One region of the Allobosea sp. 10L422 genome, then DNA from elsewhere that is predicted to be linked to it. Evidence: predicted binding sites of a transcription regulator. Region 1 holds the regulator's gene; the other holds the start of a gene.

Region 1 (6,429 bases):
TGCCGCCTGGAAGGATGCGCGCTACAGCCTAGGCAAGCTGTGGGAGCTGCAACGCTTCCCGCGTGAGGCGGTGATCACCGACAGGGGCTGGCTTGCCGCCTTCGTCGACCTGCTCAATCCGGCGATCCCCTTCGTGACTGTTCGCACCTTCAAGCCGGAGGAGTACGAGACCGCATTGACCTGGGCCGGCGACATCGAGGGCGGACCAAACGCCTGACCGACAGGAGGACGCCATGCTCGTCCACAAGCACAGATGGTCGGCCGATATCACCAGCCGGAGCAACGCGCTCGATTTCGAGAAAGCCGTGTTCACGCGTGGCGATCCGCGCCAGATCGCGCGCTCGCTGAAGCGGTCGGCCGAGCACAGCCGCCGGCGCAAATCGGGCCCCTATCGCTCGGCGATGTCGATGCTCACCTTCTACATCAACCGTGCCGGCCGGAAACTGCCGGCCGAGCGCCGCAGGACTCTGGAAGCGGCCAAGCACAGCTTGCGCCGCCTCTTCCACCGAGAGGGCTGAAGCGCCTGCCGTCACCCTTCAGGATCAACCTGAAGGCCGGTTCTCATGGCGCCCTGCCTCCCTTGCGCGCCGGATCATGCGAGTGGTGGCTGACAAGTTCGCCGCCGCCACCCGAAACGCGAGCGTGCCGCCGGTTGTCATCGGCAGGTGGTTTGCGGATGTCCGGCGGCTTCTTCGCGTTCTCATGGGATGAGCCGGGTCGCCGTGCCGGATGGTCTGCGGCGCCTTGGTCGAGGTCGACATTCGGCAACCTCTTCAACGATCCTGCTGCAGACCCTGATGGGTCGTGTTGATGCGGGTATTGCCCTGCTGGCCCTGCTGATCAGGCTGGCTCGGTCGGCGCTCGCCACCTCTGGCGCTGCGCAGATCGCGCTCGGCATGATCCGGCTCGCCCGGACCCTTGTCGCTTCGATTGGCCGGCGGGATGGGCGGCATCTTGCTCACGGCGACCTCCTCTGGCTCGCGTTGATTTTCACGATCAACGCGAGCGTGCGGGCAAGGTTCACGGCAAGTTGCGATGAAGAGCAGAGCTGCAGCGCCGCTCAGCTGCGCGCAAAGGTTTCGTCGAAGGCGTAACCGGCGCCGCGGACTGTCCGCAGCGGATCCTTGGTATTGGCCGGCGTGATCGCCTTGCGCAGCCGGCCCACATGAACGTCGACGGTGCGCTCATCGATATAGACGTCGCGGCCCCAGACGGCGTCGAGAAGCTGGGCGCGCGAATAGACGCGGCCGGGCGCCTGCATCAAGAACTCGAGCAGCCGGAACTCAGTCGGGCCGAGATGCAGCTCGCTGCCGGCACGGCGGACGCGCCGCGTCGTGCGGTCAAGTTCCAGATCCCCGGCGGCGAGCAGCCCCGCGACATGGCCCGGCTTGGCGCGGCGCAGCAGCGCCTGTATGCGCGCGATCAGCTCGGGCAGCGAAAAGGGCTTCACCACATAATCGTCCGCGCCAGTCGCGAGCCCGCGCACGCGTTCGGTCTCCTCGCCGCGCGCCGTCAGCATGATGATCGGCACGCGTTCGGTGTCGCGCCGCGAACGCAAGCGGCGGCAGAGTTCGATGCCAGAAAGGCCCGGCAGCATCCAGTCGAGCAGCACGAGATCAGGCGTGTGGTCGCGCAGATGCAGTTCGGCGTCATCCCCGCGCGCGACGCTGTCGACCTCGAAACCCTCGGCCTCGAGATTGTAGCGCAGCAGCAGGGTTAGCGGCTCCTCGTCCTCGACGATCAGGATGCGTGCGGCCATGATGATCTACTTCAGTTCCCGGTGATCGCCTCGACCTCGATATTGGTCGTGTCGAGCTTCGGCCGGTTCACGTCGAGCGAGTCGCCGGTGATGAGATAGTGAATCGTCTCGGCGATGTTGGTGGTGTGGTCGCCGATGCGCTCGATGTTCTTCGCGCAGAACAGGAGATGCGTGCAGAAGGTGATGTTGCGCGGATCCTCCATCATATAGGTCAGGAGCTCGCGGAACAGCGAGGTGTAGAGCGCATCGATCTCGTCGTCGCGGCGCCAGACGTCGAGCGCCTTCTGCTCGTTGCCGGCAGCGTAGGCGTCGAGAACGTCCTTGAGCTGCGCCTGCACCAGGCGGCTGATGTGCTCGAGCCCGACCACGGCGCGGTGCGGCGGCTGGAACTGGCCGGCGATGGCGACGGCGCGCTTGGCGATGTTCTTGGCGAGATCGCCGACGCGCTCGATATCGGCGGCGATGCGGATCGCCGAAATCAGCTCGCGCAGGTCGTTGGCGAGCGGCTGGCGCCGGGCGATGGTCAGTACCGCCTTTTCCTCGACGTCCCGCTGGAGGTTGTCGAGGCGCTGGTCGGCCGTGATGATCTTCTGGGCAAGGCCGGTGTCCCGGCGCACCAGCGCCACGGTCGAATCGCCGAGCATGCGCTCGGCCATGCCGCCCATTTCGGCGAGGCTGCGGCGGATGCCTTCGAGATCGGTATCGTAGGAGCGGACGATGTGGTCGGTCATGGGCGGCGTGTCCTCTAGATCATTAGCGCCGGTGCAGCGTCGTCGTTTTCAGGTCGGCATGCTCGACCCTCAGCCCTCATCCTCAGGAGCAAGCGAAGCTTGCGTCTCGAAGGATGCTCCGGTTGGTTCCGGAGCCTCCTGGACCATCCTTCGAGACGCCGCTCGCGCGGCTCCTCAGGATGAGGGCTGCTGGTTTGAAACCGGTCTTCAGCCGAACCGGCCGGTGACGTAGTCCTGCGTCTGCTTCTTGGCAGGGTTCATGAAGATGGTGTTGGTCGGCGCGAATTCGACGACCTCGCCCAGATACATGAAGGCGGTATACTGCGAGATGCGGGCCGCCTGCTGCATGTTGTGCGTGACGATGGCGATGGTGAAGTCGCTCTTCAGCTGCTCCAGCAGATCCTCGATCTTGCCGGTCGAGATCGGGTCGAGCGCCGAGGTCGGCTCGTCGAACAGGATCACTTCAGGCTTCTGCGCGATGGTGCGCGCGATGCACAGGCGCTGCTGCTGGCCGCCGGAGAGACCCATGCCGGAGCTCTTCAGCTTGTCCTTGACCTCGTCCCAGAGCGCGGCGCGGCGCAGAGCGCCTTCGACGCGGTCGTCGAGCTCGGACTTCGGCGGCTTCTCGTAGAGGCGGATGCCGAAGGCGACGTTGTCGTAGATCGACATCGGGAACGGCGTCGGCTTCTGGAACACCATGCCGACGCGCGAGCGCAGCTCGTTCACATCGACATCGTTCGAGATGATGTTGCGCCCGTCGAGCATGATCTCGCCGGTGGCCTTCTGCTCCGGATAGAGCGAGTAGATCCGGTTGAAGATGCGCAGCAGGGTCGACTTGCCGCAGCCCGACGGGCCGATCAGCGCGGTGACGTGCCGGTCGCGGAAATCGAGATTGATGTTCTTCAGCGCCTTGTGCTCGCCGTAGTAGAAATCGAGGTTCTTCACCGCGATCCGGACGGGCGCCTCGGCATCGAGCGTCTGCGGGGAGAGTTCAAGGGTCGAAAGCATCGACATGGTCCTCAAGGTCGGACGCGACCGGGTTGGATTCAAGTCTTATTTGCCGCCGGCGACAAAGCGGCGGGCAATGATCGAGAGCAGCAGGATCGAGACCGTGATGATCAGCGATCCCGCCCAGGCCAGTTGCTGCCAGTTCTCATAGGGAGCGGAGGCGAACTGGTAGATGGTGACGGGCAGGTTCGAGACGCCGCCGACCAAGGTCGGCGAGAACCAGAAATTGTTGTTCAGCGCGGTGAAGATCAGCGGCGCGGTCTCGCCGGCGATACGGGCGAGAGCCAGCAGGATACCGGTCACCATGCCGGCCTTGGCGGCGCGCCAGGTCACCGAGGTGATGACGACCGACGGCGGGGCGCCGAGGGCCGAGCCGGCTTCGCGCAGCGGGCCGGGCACGAGGTTCAGCATGTCCTCGGTGGTGCGCACGATGACCGGGATCGCGATGATGCCGAGCGCGACGCCGCCGGCCCAGCCGGAATAGCCGCGGAAGGGCTCGACCAGGATCACATAGACGAACAGACCGATCAGGATCGACGGTGCCGACAGCAGGATGTCGTTGATGAAGCGGATCAGGTTCGCGAGCTTCGAGCCCTTGCCGTATTCGGCAAGCCAGGTGCCGGCGAGCACGCCGACCGGGGTCGCTACCGCGATCCCGAGAAAGGTCAGCACCACCGAGCCGACGATGGCGTTGGCGAGGCCGCCGCCCTGCGAGCCGGGGCCCGGCGTGACTTCTGTGAAGGTCGCGAGCGAGAGCCCGCCGATGCCCTTCACCAGCAGCATGCCGAGAATCCAGAACAGCACGAAGATGGCGCAGAAGGTGAAGCCCGTGGCGATGATCTTCATCAGCCGGTCGGCTGTGCGGCGGGACTGGCGCACGCGCCCCCAGGGGGTGTGGGGCAGTTCGCGCGGCGTGGAAGCGGTCGTCATGCTCATCTCTCAGGACCTCAGTAGCGCTTCACCCGGGCGACCAGGAGCCGCGCGATGACGAGGACGACGAAGGTGACGAAGAACAGGATGCAGCCCAGCGCGATCAGCGAGTTGAGCTGCAGGCCCATCGCCTCGTTGAACTCGTTGGCGATGCGCGAGGCGATGGTCGAGCCGGGATCGAGGATCGAGGCCGACAGGCGGTTGGCGTTGCCGACGACGAAGGTGACGGCCATCGTCTCGCCGAGGGCGCGGCCGAGGCCGAGCATGATCGCGCCGATGATCGAGACGCCGGCCTGCGGCACCAGCACATGGCGCACGACCTCCCAGGTCGTGGCGCCGATGCCATAGGCGCTCTCGCGCAGGACGGAGGGGATCTGCTCCAGCATGTCGCGGGTGATCGAGGCAATGAAGGGCACGATCATGAAGGCGAGGATGATGCCGGCCGTGAAGATACCGAGACCCGAAGGGGAGCGGGAGTAGAGGACGGTGCCGACGATCGGAATGCCCTCGACGAGGTTCGAGAGCGGGATCTGCACATAGGCCGCGAAGAGCGGCACGAAGACGAACAGGCCCCACATGCCGTAGATGATCGAGGGCACCGCAGCGAGCAGCTCGATCGCGGTGGCGACCGGCTTCTTGAACCAGCCCGGCGCCAGCTGGGTCAGGTAGACCGCGATGCCGAGCGAGAGCGGCACGCCGATCACCAGCGCAATCAGGGCCGTCGAGAGCGTGCCGACGATCGCCGGCCAGGCGCCGTACTGCTCGTTCTGCGTATCCCAGACGCTGGAGGTGATGAAGCCGAGGCCGAACTCGCGGAAGGCCGGCCAGCCGCCGATGATCATCGAGATCATGATACCGGCGAGCAGCACCAGCACGAGCAGCGCCGCGGCGAAGCTCGCATTGCGGAAGAAGAGGTCGAACCCCGCCTTCGGCGCCTTGCGGACGACCGGCCTTGCGCCGGGAACGTTCGTCATATCGGTTGCTGCGGTCATCCGCGGGGGCTCCGGTCTCGTTGCCGGGATTGCCATGGCCGGTCACCCGTCCCGATCAATCCCAGCCCTCATCCTGAGGAGCATCCTGCGGGAGGGCCAGCTGGGGCCGCCCCTCAGGATGAGGGCTTGAAGAGAGCGGCAAGGCGGGACTGGCCCGCCTCGCCTTGTCAGTTGGCAGCGATCAAAAGATCGGCTTGCCGGCGGTGTCGGTCACGCCCTTCCAGGCGCTGCGGACCTGATCCTTCACATTCGACGGCAGGGCGACGTAGTCGAGCTCGCTCGCCAGCTTGTCGCCGTTCTTGTAGGCCCAGTCGAAGAACTTCATCGCGGCCTGCACCTCTTCCGGCTTCTCCGGCTTGGCATGGACCAGGATGAACGTCGCCGAAGTGATCGGCCAGGCATCCGCGCCCTTCTGGTTGTTGAGCGAGATGCCGAAGCCCGGCTGCTCCTGCCAGTTGGCGTTGGCGGCGGCAGCCTGGAAGGCCTTCTCCTCGGGAGCCGGGAAGTTGCCGTCGGCGTTCTTCACCAGGGCGTGGGCAAGCTTGTTCTGCTTGGCATAGGCGTATTCGACATAGCCGATCGAGTTGGCGACCTGCTTGACCGAGGCGGAGACGCCCTCATTGCCCTTGCCGCCGATGCCGACCGGCCACTGGACCGACTGGTTGGCGCCGATCTTGGCTTTCCAGTCAGCCGAAACCTTGGAGAGGTAGTCGGTGAAGACGAAGGTCGTGCCCGAGCCGTCGGAACGGTAGACCGGGTTGATGTTGGCATCCGGCAGGGTGACGCCGGCGTTGAGCGCGACGATCTTCGGGTCGTTCCACTTCTTGATGTCGCCCAGATAGATCTGCGCAATGATCTCGCCCGAGAGCTTGAGCTTGCCCGGCTCGACGCCGGCGATGTTCACGGCCGGCACGACGCCGCCCATCACGGTCGGGAACTGGATCAGGCCGTCCTTGGTCAGGTCCTCGCCCTTGAGCGGGGCGTCGGTCGCGCCGAAAGCGACGGTCTT
Region 2 (6,429 bases), on a different contig from region 1:
GAACGCCTCGCGATCCCGGCCAAAGGGGCGATGGTCGATCGTCGCCGTGGCGATGCCGAAGCCGCGGGCCCGGTCGAGCCCGGCGACGTCGGCGATGTTGGAGATGACCAGCGCGATCTCGGCCGGATAGCCCGGCGCCTGCGCTGCTTCCGCAAGCGAAACCATGTTGGAGCCGCGCCCGGAGATCAGCACCCCGACGCGCTTGCGGGCGTTAGCCGTGCTCACAGCGAGAGCTTGCCGCGATAGCTGACCTGCTCCTCGCCGGCAGCGACCGGCACGATCTCGCCGAGCTTCACCGGCGCCTCACCGGCAGCCTTCAGCGCCGCGAGAACCTCATCGGCCTTGTCGGCCTGCGCGGCGACGATCATGCCGATGCCGCAGTTGAAGGTGCGCAGCATCTCGCGCTCGGCGACGCCGCCGATCTTGGCGAGCCAGCCGAAGACCGGCGGGACCGGGATCGCCGGCAGATCGAGCGCCACGCCGAGGCCTTCGGGCAGCACGCGGGGGATGTTGTCGGGGAAGCCGCCGCCGGTGATGTGGGCCAGCGCCTTGATGCCGTCGGTCGCCTTCAGTGCCTGCAGCAGCGGCTTCACATAGATGCGGGTCGGCTCGAGTAAGGCTTCTGCGAGTGTCTTGCTGCCGTCGAACGGGGCGGGGGCCTCCCAGCCGAGGCCGCTGAGCGCCACGATGCGGCGCACCAGCGAATAGCCATTGGAATGCACGCCGGAGGAGGGCAGGCCGAACACCACGTCGCCGGGCTTCAGGTCTTCGCGCGGCAGCAGCGTGCCGCGCTCGGCCGCACCGACCGCGAAGCCGGCGAGATCGTAATCCTTCTCGGCATACATGCCGGGCATTTCGGCCGTTTCGCCGCCGATCAGCGCGCAGCCGGACTGGCGGCAGCCATCGGCGATGCCGCGCACGATCTCGACGCCCACCTTCGGGTCGAGCTTGCCGGTGGCGTAGTAGTCGAGGAAGAGCAGCGGCTCGGCGCCCTGGACGATGAGGTCGTTGACGCACATCGCGACGAGGTCGATGCCGATGGTCGAATGCAGTCCGCTCTCGATTGCGATCTTCACCTTGGTGCCGACACCGTCATTGGCCGCGACCAGGATCGGATCGTTGAAGCCGGCGGCCTTGAGGTCGAACAGCCCGCCGAAGCCGCCGATCTCGGCGTCCGCGCCCGGCCGGCGCGTGGCGCGCACCAGCGGCTTGATCTCGTCGACCATGGCATTGCCGGCGTCGATATCGACGCCCGCCTGCGCATAGGTCAGTCCGTTTGCGCCGGGCTTGCTCATTGCGTTCCGCCTTCCTTGCATGCTCGCGGGAGCGATAGGCAAGCAAGCTGCGGCTGGCAAGGCGTTTGGGTGGTTTTGTCGCTTTCTCACCAGCAACTGCCGTCATCCCGGGTCGGCGCGGCTTCGGCACTTGTCCAGGATGACATCGGAGGTCGGGTGAACGACGCATGGCTGGCATCGTGTCGCGCCATGAGCGAAGCTGCCGCCATGACGATCCCGAACCTGATCACGGTTGCCCGGCTTTTCCTGGTGCCGCTCGTCATCGTCATGATCGTGAACGCGCGTTGGGAGGCGGCCTTCATCATCTTTGTCGTCGCCGGCATTTCCGACGCTGTCGACGGCTTTCTCGCCAAGCATTGCGGCATGGCGAGCGAGCTCGGCGCCTATCTCGACCCCATCGCGGACAAGGCACTGATCGTCTCGATCTACATCACGCTGGCGGTGGTCGGCGCGATCCCGGTCTGGCTCGTCATTCTCGTCGCGGCACGCGACATCATGATCGTGGCGGCGGTGCTGCTCTCGTGGCTGCTCGCCCGTCCGGTCGCGATGGCGCCGTTCCTCGTCAGCAAGCTCAACACGGCGGCGCAGATCGCCTTCGCGGCGCTGGCGCTCGGCTCGCGGGCCTTCGGGATCGATCTCGGTCCGGCGGCCGTGGTCGGCGAACTCGTCGTCGCCGTGTTGACGCTCGCCTCGATGGCGGCCTATCTCGCCTTCTGGCTGCGCCACATGGCGGGCTGACGAGATTTCACACGCGGCCGGCGCTTGGAACTGCGGCTTTCCGTGCACATTTGTCCCATTCCGCTGGTCCGATAGGCGAAAGAGGCTGATCGATGACGTTGCAGCGCCAGATCGGCTTTTGGCTGGGCTCCCTCCTGGTCTTCATCCTCCTGCTCGTGCTCCTGCGCGATATCCTGCTGCCCTTTATCGCGGCGCTGGCGCTCGCCTATCTGCTCGATCCCCTGGCAGACCGGCTGGAGCGGATGGGGATGAACCGGCTGACCGCGACGATCGTCATCCTGATCGTTTTCCTCATCATCTTCGTGCTGGCGCTGGTGCTGCTGGCGCCGCTGCTCGGCCGGCAGCTAGCCGGGCTGGTCGACAGGCTGCCTTCCGACGCGGCCAAGCTGCAGGCCCTGGTGATGGAGAAGGGTTTCCCCTGGCTTGAACGCCTCGGCGCCGGGAAGCTGCAACAGGAAGCGCAGAATTCGCTGGGCAACCTCGTCGGCGAGGCGACCAAATGGGTCGGTGGCCTGCTGCAATCGCTCTGGAGCGGCGGCACCGCCATCGTCGGCGTGTTCTCGCTGCTGGTCCTGACGCCGGTCATCGCCTTCTATCTGCTGGTCGATTGGGACCGGATGGTCGCGACCGTCGATAGCTGGCTGCCGCTCGATCACCGCGACACCATTCGCAGCCTGCTGCATGAGATGGATCGCGCCATCGCCGGCTTCCTGCGCGGCCAGGCTCTCGTCTGCCTGCTGCTCGGAACCTTCTATGCGATCGGGCTCAGCATCGTCGGCGTGAATTTCGGCGCGCTGATCGGCATCATCTCGGGCTTCCTGTCCTTCATTCCCTATGTCGGCTCGCTGACCGGGCTCGTGCTCTCGGTCGGTGTGGCGATCGTGCAGTTCTGGCCGGACTGGACCTGGCCGCTGGCAACGCTCGGCGTCTTCCTTGCCGGGCAGTTCCTCGAAGGGAACATCTTCCAGCCGAAATTCGTCGGTGACTCCATCGGCGTGCATCCGGTCTGGCTGATGTTCGCGCTGCTTGCCTTCGGCTCGCTCTTTGGCTTCGTCGGCCTGCTGCTGGCGGTGCCGCTTGCGGCCGTCATCGGCGTGCTCTGCCGCTTCGCGCTGCGGCAATATCTCGCCAGCAACCTCTATCACGGTGTCGGTGCCAGGCGTGCAGCCCGAGCGAAGTCCAGCGCCGACGCCGAACTCTGACATACGCATGAACGAAGTGCCCCCACGCCCGCGCCAGCTCGCTTTCGACCTGCCGGTCGACAGCCGTCACGGCGTCGAGGATTTCCTGATCGGCCCGTCCAACGAGGCCGCCTACGGCCTGGTCGAGCGCTGGCCGCAATGGCCCGATGCCTGGCTGCGTCTCACCGGGCCGGAAGGTGCGGGCAAGACCCATCTCGCCGCGATCTGGGCCCGCGTCGCCCATGCCTGGACGATTCGGGCCGCGGAGCTGACCGAGGCCAAGGTCCCGCACCTTGTCTCCGGCGGGGCTCTCGTCGTCGAGGATTGCGATGCCGGTCCGCTCGAAGAGGCCGCGCTCTTCCACCTGATGAACGCGATGAAGGCGCGCGACGGACATCTGCTGCTGACCGCGCGCAAGGAACCCGACTTCTGGGGCCTGCGCGTGCCGGATCTGCTGTCGCGCCTCAGATTGGCGCCGGGGGCCACGATCGAGCCGCCCGATGACGGGTTGCTGCGGGCGCTCCTCGTCAAGCTCTTCATTGATCGCCAGCTCGTGGTCGACACCGCGGTCATCGAGACGCTGGCGCTCAGGATGGAGCGCTCTTTCGCTGCCGCGCGGCAGGTGGTGGACCGCCTCGATCGCGTCGCGCTGGAGCGCGGCCGGCGCGTCACGCGCCCGCTGGCACAGGAGGTGCTGTCGGAATTGTTTCCGGATGAGCCCGGCTGAAAGAGAGCGTGCTTGCGGAGCGGCCGTGCCGTCATACGAAATCATGTCGCCCGTCATCGAAACGTCACGCTAGGATGGCTTCAACGGCGCTATGGGCGGAAAGACAATCAGGACACGGGTGAATCACATGACTCTCGAAGCCGTGACCGTCGAGCCGGAGAAGCTCTCCAGCGAGGCCGATGTTGCGCCGCTGCGTCAGCAGCCCGAGCGCTTCATCAACCGCGAGCTGTCCTGGCTGCAGTTCAACCGCCGTGTCATGGAGGAGGCCTCGAACCGCAGCCACCCGCTGCTGGAGCAGCTGCGTTTCCTTTCGATCTCGGCGAATAATCTCGACGAGTTCTTCATGGTCCGCGTCTCCGGCTTGCGCGAGCAGCTCAAGGCCGGCGTGGTCACGCCGAGCCAGGACGGTCTCACCCCGGCCGAGCAGCTCGTCGCGATCGGCCAAGCAGTTTCGGCCCTTACCGACGACCAGCAGGCGCGCTGGGCGGAACTCCGCCACGATCTGCATGAGAATCGTATCCACCTGCTGCAGCCGGGCGATATCGGCTCGCAGGACAGGATCTGGCTGGAAGACTATTTCCTCAACTACGTCTTCCCGGTGCTGACGCCGCTGGCGATCGATCCGGCGCATCCGTTCCCGTTCATCCCGAATCTCGGCTTCACCGTCGCGCTGGCGCTGGAGCGCAAGAGCGATGGGCGCCAGCTCGACGCGCTGATCCGCGTGCCTGTGAAGATCGACCGCTTCATCGAGCTGCCCGATCTTGCCCGCGAGGGGTTGCATCGCTTCATCACGCTTGAGGACGCGGTTTCGCTGTTCATCAGCAAGCTTTTCCCCGGCTACGAGGTCAAGGGCACCGGCTCCTTCCGCGTCATCCGCGACTCCGATCTCGACATCGAGGAGGAGGCGGAGGACCTCGTCCGCGTCTTCGAGACCATGCTGAAGCAGCGCCGGCTCGGCGTCGTCATCCGGCTCGAGGTCTCGACCGGTATGCCCGACCATCTGCGCCGGCTGATCGTGCGCGAACTCAAGGTCGATGCCGACGAGATCGTCGAGGTCAACGGCATGATCGGCCTGAACGAGCTCTCGCAGCTCGTCGGCGTCGACCGGTCGGACCTGAAGTTCAAGCCCTACAACGCCCGCTTCCCCGAGCGCATCCGTGAACATGGCGGCGACTGCCTCGCTGCGGTCCGCCAGAAGGACCTGCTCGTCCACCACCCCTATGAGAGCTTCGACGTCGTCGTGCAGTTCCTGCAGCAGGCGGCACGCGATCCCAATGTCGTCGCGATCAAGCAGACGCTCTACCGCACCTCGGCGAACTCGCCGATCGTCAAGGCGCTGACGGAAGCCGCAGAGGCCGGCAAGTCTGTGACGGCGCTGGTCGAGCTGAAGGCGCGCTTCGACGAAGAGGCCAACATTCGCTGGGCGAAGGAGATGGAGCGCGCCGGGGTCCAGGTCGTCTATGGCTTCATCGAGCTSAAGACCCAYGCCAAGCTCTCGCTCGTTGTTCGGCGGGAAGCCGGGCAGCTCGTCAGCTACTGCCATATCGCGACCGGCAACTACCACCCGATCACGGCCCGCATCTACACCGACGTCTCCTTCTTCACCGCCGATCCGGTGATCGCGCAGGACGTCGCGCGCATCTTCAATTTCATCACCGGCTACGCTGAGCCGGCTGGGTTGGAGCGCATGGCGGTCTCGCCGACAAGCCTCAAGCAGCGCCTGCTCGACGACATCGCCGAGGAAGTCGCCCATGTAAAGGCCGGCCGCAAGGGCGCGATCTGGGGCAAGTGCAATTCGCTGGTCGATCCCGAGATCATCGACGCCCTCTATGACGCCAGCCAGGCAGGCGTGGAGATCGACTTCGTCGTGCGCGGCATCTGCTGCCTGCGGCCGGGCGTGCCCGGCCTGTCGGAGAAGATCCGCGTCAAGTCGATCATCGGCCGCTTCCTCGAGCACACGCGCGTCTACGCCTTCGGCGCTGGGCACGGCATGCCTTCGCCCAAGGCCAAGATCTACATTTCCTCGGCCGATCTGATGCCGCGCAACCTCGACCGCCGGGTCGAGGCGCTGACGCCGATCCTCAATCCGACCGTGCATCAGCAGTTGCTCGATCAGATCATGCTGGCCAACCTGCTCGACAACGAGCAGAGCTGGACGATATTGCCCGATGGCGGCTCGCGCCGCATTGTCCCCGCGCCGAACGAAGAGCCGTTCAACGCGCATAAGTACTTCATGACGAACCCGAGTCTGTCCGGACGTGGAAAATCGCTCTCGAATTCAAGTCCCCGTTCCCTCTCGCGCCGGGGAGGCCGTAAGGCCTGAGCTCCGGCACGCGCCGGGGCGGCTTGCGCTCTCCGACACCATCGCCATCGTCGATATCGGTTCGAACTCGGTCCGTCTCGTCGTCTACGAGATGCTGGCGCGGGCGCCATCGCAGGTCTTCAACGAGAAGGAGATGGCCGGTCTCGGCCGGCAGGTCGCCACGAC

Evidence for each region. The regulator PhoB, encoded in region 1, activates phosphate uptake and scavenging genes when phosphate is short. The targets are predictions, from matches to a motif close to TGTCATNNANCTGTCAT.
Region 2: a site for PhoB is predicted at 3,993-4,009, ahead of AC1DEZ_RS10850 (RNA degradosome polyphosphate kinase). Genes of this name have one in related genera too.

The regions. Positions count from the first base shown of each region.
Region 1 is NZ_JBFTJI010000009.1:87,310-93,738, reverse strand. It holds gene AC1DEZ_RS18205 (SpoIIAA family protein) at 1-217, shown strand, start outside; gene AC1DEZ_RS18200 (DUF3175 domain-containing protein) at 234-518, shown strand; partial or broken gene AC1DEZ_RS18195 (hypothetical protein) at 562-761, opposite strand; gene AC1DEZ_RS18190 (hypothetical protein) at 774-953, opposite strand; gene phoB (phosphate regulon transcriptional regulator PhoB) at 1,061-1,759, opposite strand; gene phoU (phosphate signaling complex protein PhoU) at 1,771-2,490, opposite strand; gene pstB (phosphate ABC transporter ATP-binding protein PstB) at 2,698-3,504, opposite strand; gene pstA (phosphate ABC transporter permease PstA) at 3,544-4,428, opposite strand; gene pstC (phosphate ABC transporter permease subunit PstC) at 4,446-5,420, opposite strand; gene pstS (phosphate ABC transporter substrate-binding protein PstS) at 5,602-6,429, opposite strand, start outside.
Region 2 is NZ_JBFTJI010000004.1:163,822-170,250, forward strand. It holds gene purN (phosphoribosylglycinamide formyltransferase) at 1-165, opposite strand, end outside; gene purM (phosphoribosylformylglycinamidine cyclo-ligase) at 222-1,295, opposite strand; gene AC1DEZ_RS10835 (CDP-alcohol phosphatidyltransferase family protein) at 1,503-2,033, shown strand; gene AC1DEZ_RS10840 (AI-2E family transporter) at 2,126-3,235, shown strand; gene AC1DEZ_RS10845 (P-loop NTPase family protein) at 3,243-3,941, shown strand; gene AC1DEZ_RS10850 (RNA degradosome polyphosphate kinase) at 4,069-6,264, shown strand; gene ppx (exopolyphosphatase) at 6,200-6,429, shown strand, end outside.